2 regions of the Kitasatospora sp. NPDC086009 genome follow, and region 2 is predicted to be linked to the other one. Evidence: predicted binding sites of a transcription regulator. Region 2 holds the regulator's gene; the other holds the start of a gene.
What was found. The regulator HrcA, encoded in region 2, represses chaperone genes, less so after heat shock. The targets are predictions, from matches to a motif close to TTNGCACTCNGNNNNNCNGAGTGCNAA.
Positions count from the first base shown of each region.

Region 1: a site for HrcA is predicted at 2,061-2,087, ahead of groL (chaperonin GroEL). Genes of this name have one in related genera too.

Region 1 is NZ_JBITSA010000012.1:263,166-266,576, forward strand. Features, by position in the region: gene ACIF6L_RS26185 (hypothetical protein) at 1-181, opposite strand, end outside; gene groL (chaperonin GroEL) at 282-1,904, opposite strand; gene ACIF6L_RS26195 (cold-shock protein) at 2,320-2,523, opposite strand; gene ACIF6L_RS26200 (ubiquitin-like small modifier protein 1) at 3,127-3,405, opposite strand.
Region 2 is NZ_JBITSA010000002.1:139,029-142,439, forward strand. Features, by position in the region: gene ACIF6L_RS06265 (hypothetical protein) at 1-456, opposite strand, end outside; gene htpX (zinc metalloprotease HtpX) at 486-1,406, opposite strand; gene hrcA (heat-inducible transcriptional repressor HrcA) at 1,667-2,701, shown strand; gene dnaJ (molecular chaperone DnaJ) at 2,778-3,411, shown strand, end outside.

The sequences.
Region 1 (3,411 bases), on a different contig from region 2:
GCCCGAGCACGTACTCGGCGCCGTCCGGCCACTGCTCAAGCCACCACCGGCGGTGCGTCACGGCGTCCTCGACCAGCGACACCACGGCGGCGTCCGCCACGTCCCGCGCGGTCAGGTCGGCCAGGATCAGCGCCCGCGCGTTGTGCAGGGCGGTCTCGATGTCATCAGCGGTGGCAGCCATCCGTCCATTGTCCCAAAACGGCGCCGGACACAACGCCGCACGGGCGGCTCCCCGAGGGGAACCGCCCGTGCGATCGGGAAACGACCGATCCCGGAGGGGATCAGAAGTCCATGTCACCGCCCGGCATGCCGCCGCCGGCGGCCGCGGCGGCCTTCTCCGGCTTGTCGGCGATGACGGCCTCGGTGGTGAGGAAGAGCGCCGCGATGGAGGCGGCGTTCTGCAGCGCGGAACGGGTGACCTTCGCCGGGTCGATGATGCCCTCGGCGATGAGGTCGACGTAGGTGTTGGTGGCGGCGTTCAGGCCGTGACCGGCGGGGAGGTTGCGCACCTTCTCCACCACGACACCGCCCTCGAGGCCGGCGTTGGTCGCGATCTGCTTGATCGGGGCCTCCAGCGCCACGCGGACGATGTTGGCACCGGTGGCCTCGTCGCCCTCCAGCTCCAGCTTGTCGAACGCGACACCGGCCTGCAGCAGCGCGACGCCACCACCGGCGACGATGCCCTCCTCGACGGCGGCCTTCGCGTTGCGGACGGCGTCCTCGATGCGGTGCTTGCGCTCCTTGAGCTCCACCTCGGTGGCCGCGCCGGCCTTGATGACGGCCACGCCGCCGGCCAGCTTGGCGAGGCGCTCCTGGAGCTTCTCGCGGTCGTAGTCCGAGTCGCTGTTCTCGATCTCGGCACGGATCTGGTTCACGCGGCCGGCGACCTGGTCGCTGTCGCCGCCACCGTCGACGATGGTGGTCTCGTCCTTGGTGATGACCACCTTGCGGGCGGTGCCCAGCAGGTCGACGCCGGCGTTCTCCAGCTTGAGGCCGACCTCCTCGGAGATCACGGTGCCACCGGTGAGGATGGCGATGTCGCCGAGCATGGCCTTGCGGCGGTCGCCGAAGCCCGGGGCCTTGACGGCGACGGACTTGAAGGTGCCGCGGATCTTGTTCACGACCAGGGTCGACAGGGCCTCGCCCTCGACGTCCTCGGCGATGATGACGAGCGGCTTGCCGCTCTGCATGACCTTCTCCAGCAGCGGGAGCAGGTCCTTGACCGAGCCGATCTTGGAGTTGGCGATGAGGATGTACGGGTCCTCGAACGTCGCCTCCATCCGCTCCAGGTCAGTGGCGAAGTAGGCGGAGATGTAGCCCTTGTCGAAGCGCATGCCCTCGGTGAGCTCGAGCTCCAGACCGAAGGTGTTGCTCTCCTCGACGGTGATGACGCCTTCCTTGCCGACCTTGTCCATGGCCTCGGCGATGAGCTCGCCGATCTGGGTGTCGGCGGCCGAGATGGAGGCGGTGGAGGCGATCTGCTCCTTGGTCTCCACGTCCTTGGCCTGGGCCAGCAGCTGGTCCGAGACGGCCTGGACGGCCTTCTCGATACCGCGCTTCAGGGCCATCGGGTTGGCGCCGGCGGCGACGTTGCGCAGACCCTCGCGAACGAGCGCCTGGGCCAGCACGGTGGCGGTGGTGGTGCCGTCACCCGCGACGTCGTCGGTCTTCTTGGCGACCTCCTTGACGAGCTCCGCGCCGATCTTCTCGTAGGGGTCCTCGAGCTCGATCTCCTTGGCGATGGAGACACCGTCGTTGGTGATCGTGGGGGCGCCCCACTTCTTCTCCAGCACGACGTTGCGGCCCTTGGGGCCGAGCGTGACCTTCACCGCGTCGGCGAGCTGGTTCATGCCACGCTCAAGGCCGCGGCGAGCTTCCTCATCAAAGGCGATGATCTTGGCCATCAGAAGTGGTCCTCCGGGACACGGTCGACTGCTCGGACCAAGGGGTGCCCGCGACGGACGGCCCTGGTGTGCGGGGGTCCTTTCCCCTACCGCTCCCGGGGGCCTCACCGACCCAGTCCGCTGTCACTCTCACACTGTGAGTGCTAACGCCAATGATTAGCACTCCGGGTAGGCGAGTGCAAGCCCAATCGCCCAACCCGCGAGCCGCGTCCGCCCCCTGCGGCCGCCGTCGGCGAGCCCCCGACGAGCCCCCGACGGGCCGCCGCCGCGGTGTCCGGCACCCCCGCGCCGGACGCCGCGCGGGCCCCCGCCGGACATGCCGACGGGCCCGTACGACATGTGTCGTACGGGCCCGTCGTGAAGCAAGAGGTGCACCAGCCGAATGGGCCGAGCCGAACTCCTGGGGTCGGAAAGGTCAGACCGCGGCGCGGACCATGTCCGCCTGCGGGCCCTTCTGCCCCTGAGAGATCTCGAACTCGACCCGCTGGCCCTCCTCAAGGGTGCGGTAGCCGTCCATCTGGATCGCGCTGTAGTGGACGAAGACGTCCGCACCACCGTCGACCGCGATGAAGCCGTAGCCCTTCTCCGCGTTGAACCACTTGACGGTGCCCTGAGCCATTCCGAACTCCCCTAGTGCTGTGCTGGCCCTTCACGCGCCCGCAGGTCGCGGGCCCGGGTCTGGTTTGAGGCCGGCCCGGGGAACCCCCCCTGGGCGCAGCCGTGCACGCCACAATCGTCCGCGGAGACCACCGGAAGGCCTCCGGTGAGCGGGTGATTGCGTCGACCGCGGCTGAATGTATCCGGATCGACGCCCTCTGCAACAGGGTCAACCGCTGGGAATTCCCTAGGTCCGCCAGGGGACAGGCCAGACCAAAGCGGGAGGAAATCGGCATTTCACGCCGGACATAGCGGACGAATTACTCAAATGCCTTCGAGAATTCTGACATCGGCCTGACATGTTTCACGGTCACGGCCCCGGCGCCGGTCTCAGCGGCCGGACAGACACCGGCGGTACGGGCGCGGACGGAGTTCGAGTACCGGCGCGAGGGGGGTGGGGCGGCCCTCTTCCCGGACGAGCCACACTCTACTCCCCCGGACCGCGAAATATTCCCGCCGGAATGCGGCGGGCCGCCCGCGCGTACGGAGATCGGAATTCCGTACGCACGGACGGCCCGGTCGAAAACGGGTCGGCCGATGAAAGGCCAGGTCGGAAAGGGGCGGATCAGCAGCCGCCGGCCACCGCCGGAATGATCGAAACGCTCGCGCCGTCCTTGATCTCGGTGGCCAGGCCCTCGGCGAACCGGACGTCGTCGTCGTTGACGTAGACGTTGACGAACCGGCGCAGCTTGCCGGCGTCGTCCAGGATCCGGGCGGCGATCCCGGCGTGGTTCCGCTCCAGGTCGGCGATGACGTCGCCCAGGGTGGCGCCCTCGGCGGCCACCTCGGCGGCGCCGCCGGTGTAGGTGCGCAGGATGGTCGGGATGCGGACGGTGGCGCTCATGGGGGA
Region 2 (3,411 bases):
CGGCGCGAACGGGTAGAAGGTGCCGCGCTTGTACAGGTAGACCAGCGCCAGCGGCTGCCCCTCGGCGCCGCGGAAGGCCACCAGCGAGCAGAGCAGCTGCGGGCCGAAGCCGTTCCCCTCCAGCTCGCTGTTGACCGCGTGCAGGTCGTTGACCAGCTCCGGCAACTCCTCGGGGGTGTGCCGGGCGAGCAGCCAGGAGTAGCCGTAGGCGTCCTTGGAGGCCTCCACCGGGACGCCGCCGCGCTCGGTGTCGGCGTCCAGCAGGGCCCGGACCTGCCGCTCGACCTCGACGAAGGCGCCGCCCTCGACCGAGGAAAAGCAGACCGACCCGACGCCGGTCGGCCGGAAGCCGGCCGCCGCCTCCAGGGTCAGCGCGGCCGAGGGCACGCCGAACAGCTGGTCGAGGTCGGGCCGGACGGGCTTGGTGCGGCCGAACAGTGCGTCCAGGATTCCCACGGCGGTCCCCTCCGGGGCGTGTCGTCGGCTCAGCGGCCGAGCTGGGTGGAGATCTTCGCCAGCTGCTCCAGCCGCTTCTCCAGCGAGGGGTGGGTGGAGAACAGCTGCGAGGCGGCCTCCCGGGCGCTCAGCGCGGGGGCGAAGTAGAAGGCGTTGTACGGCTGGGCCTGGCGCAGGTCCTTGGTCGGGATCGCGGCGATCTGGCCGGTCACCTTGGTGAGCGCCGAGGCCAGTGCGCTGGGCCGGCCGGTGAGCTGGGCGGCGGCCCGGTCGGCGGCCAGCTCCCGGTAGCGGGAGAGCAGCCGGGTCAGCAGGAAGCTGATCGCGTACACCACCACCGACACCAGCGGGATGACCAGCGCGGCGATCGCGGCGTTGGAGTCGTTGCTGTTGCGGCCGCCGCCCATGAAGCCGCCGTACATCGCGATCCGGGTCATCGCCCCGGCCAGTACGCCGAGGAAGCCGGCGATGGTCATCACCGCGACGTCCCGGTGGGCGACGTGCGACAGCTCGTGCGCCAGGACGCCCTCCAGTTCCTCCGGTTCCAGCCGCCGCAGCAGCCCGGTGGTGACGCAGACCACCGCGTTCTGCGGGTTGCGGCCGGTCGCGAAGGCGTTCGGCATGTCGTTGTCGGCGACCGCCACCCGGGGTTTGGGCATGTCGGCGAGGGCGCAGAGCCGGTCGACGGTGCCGTGCAGCTGGGGGTACTGCTCCGGGGTCACCCGGTGGGCGCCCATCGCCCGTTCGGTGATCTTGTCGCTGAACCAGAACTGGGCCACGAACAGCCCGCCGGAGATCAGCACGATCAGTGGCCAGGCGCCGCGCAGCAGCGCGATCAGCAGGCCGGTGAAACCCACGTACAGGAGCCCGATCACGAACATGGTCCCGACCATCCGGCCGGTCAGGCCGCGGTCCGGGGCGAAGCGGGTGGGCTGGCCCGAGGTCGACATCGCTGGTCCTCCGTTCGCCGTTCGCTATCGATGCTGCCACCCGGCCGGTCCCGCGGCATCACCCGCGCGCCGCGCGATGCGGGCAGGATCACCCCGGCGGTGCCGTTCCTGCCGTCGGACCCGGGCCTTACACTGGCAGGTACGGTTCTGGCACTCCTCTGTTCAGAGTGCCAAAGGCCGCGGTCCGCCCGGCGGACCGCACCATGCCGGAACGACACACGTCACCACGGACAACGTGCGAAGAGGGAGGTGCGTGCCCCATGGCCGGTGAGGTCCGCCAGCTCGACGAACGCAAGCTCGCCGTGCTCCGCGCCATCGTCCAGGACTACGTGGGCACCGAGGAGCCGGTCGGCTCCAAGGCTCTCGTCGAACGCCACAACCTCGGGGTCTCCCCGGCCACCGTCCGCAACGACATGGCCGCGCTGGAGGAGGACGGCTTCATCCACCAGCCGCACACCAGCGCCGGGCGGATCCCCACCGACAAGGGGTACCGCCTCTTCGTCGACCGGCTCGCCGAGGTCAAGCCGATGAGCGCGCCCGAGCGGCGGGCGATCCGGCACTTCCTGGACGGCGCGGTGGACCTGGACGACGTGGTCGCCCGCACGGTCCGGCTGCTCGCCCAGCTCACCCGGCAGGTGGCGGTGGTCCAGTACCCCTCGCTCTCCCGGTCCACGGTGCGCCACATCGAGCTGGTCGCACTCGCTCCGGCCAAGGTCATGCTGGTCCTGATCACCAACACCGGCCGGGTCGAGCAGCGGATGGTCGACTGCCCGGGTCCGGTCGGCGAGGTGGTCCTCGCGGACCTCCGTGCCAAGATCAACACGAGGGCCGTCGGCGTGCGGCTGCCCGACGTGCCGGGGCTGCTGGACGAGCTCCCGGCGATGTTCGAGGCGGTGGACCGGCCGGCCGTCACCGTCGTCCTGGCGACGCTCTTCGAGGCGCTCGCCGAGCAGAACGAGGAGCGGATCATGCTGGCCGGCACGGCCAACCTGACCCGCTTCGGCCACGACTTCCCGCTCACCATCCAGCCGGTGCTGGAGGCGCTGGAGGAGCAGGTCGTCCTGCTGCGCCTCCTGGGTGAGACGGCGGACGCCGGGATGACGGTCCGGATCGGCCGGGAGAACGCGTACGAAGGGCTCAATTCCACCTCGGTCGTCTCGGTCGGTTACGGTTCGGGCGACGAGAGCGTGGCCAAACTGGGTGTGATCGGTCCGACCCGGATGGACTATCCGGGCACAATGGGGGCGGTGCGAGCGGTGGCACGGTACGTGGGCCAGATCCTGGCCGAGTCGTAGGGAACGACCGGTGTCACACAGGTGACACCGGTACCAGTCGCAAGCACTTCTACAGGCGGAACAAGCGGAGCATTTGGTGGCCACGGACTACTACGCGGTACTCGGCGTCCGACGGGATGCGGGGCAGGACGAGATCAAGAAGGCGTTCCGGCGCCTGGCGCGCGAACTGCACCCGGACGTCAACCCCGACCCGAAGACGCAGGAGCGGTTCAAGGAGATCAACGCCGCCTACGAGGTCCTCTCCGACCCGCAGAAGCGGCAGGTCTACGACCTCGGCGGGGATCCCCTCTCGCCCAACGGCGGAGGCGCGGGCGGCTTCGGCGCGGGCGCGGCCGGGTTCGGCTTCTCCGACATCATGGACGCGTTCTTCGGCGCGGCCGCCGGTCAGCGCGGCCCGCGCTCGCGCACCCGGCGCGGCCAGGACGCCATGATCCGGCTGGAGATCACCCTGGAGGAGGCCGCGTTCGGCACCACCAAGGAACTCCAGGTCGACACCGCCGTCACCTGCACCACGTGCAGCGGCGAGGGCGCCGCCCCCGGCACCTCCGCGCAGACCTGTGACATGTGTCGCGGCAAGGGCGAGGTCTCCCAGGTCACCCGGTCCTTCCTGGGCCAGGTCATGACCTCCCGGCCCTGCCCGCAGTGCCAGGGCTTCGGCACCGTCGTGCCGACCCCGTGCCCGGAGTGCGCCGGCGACGGCCGCGTGCGGG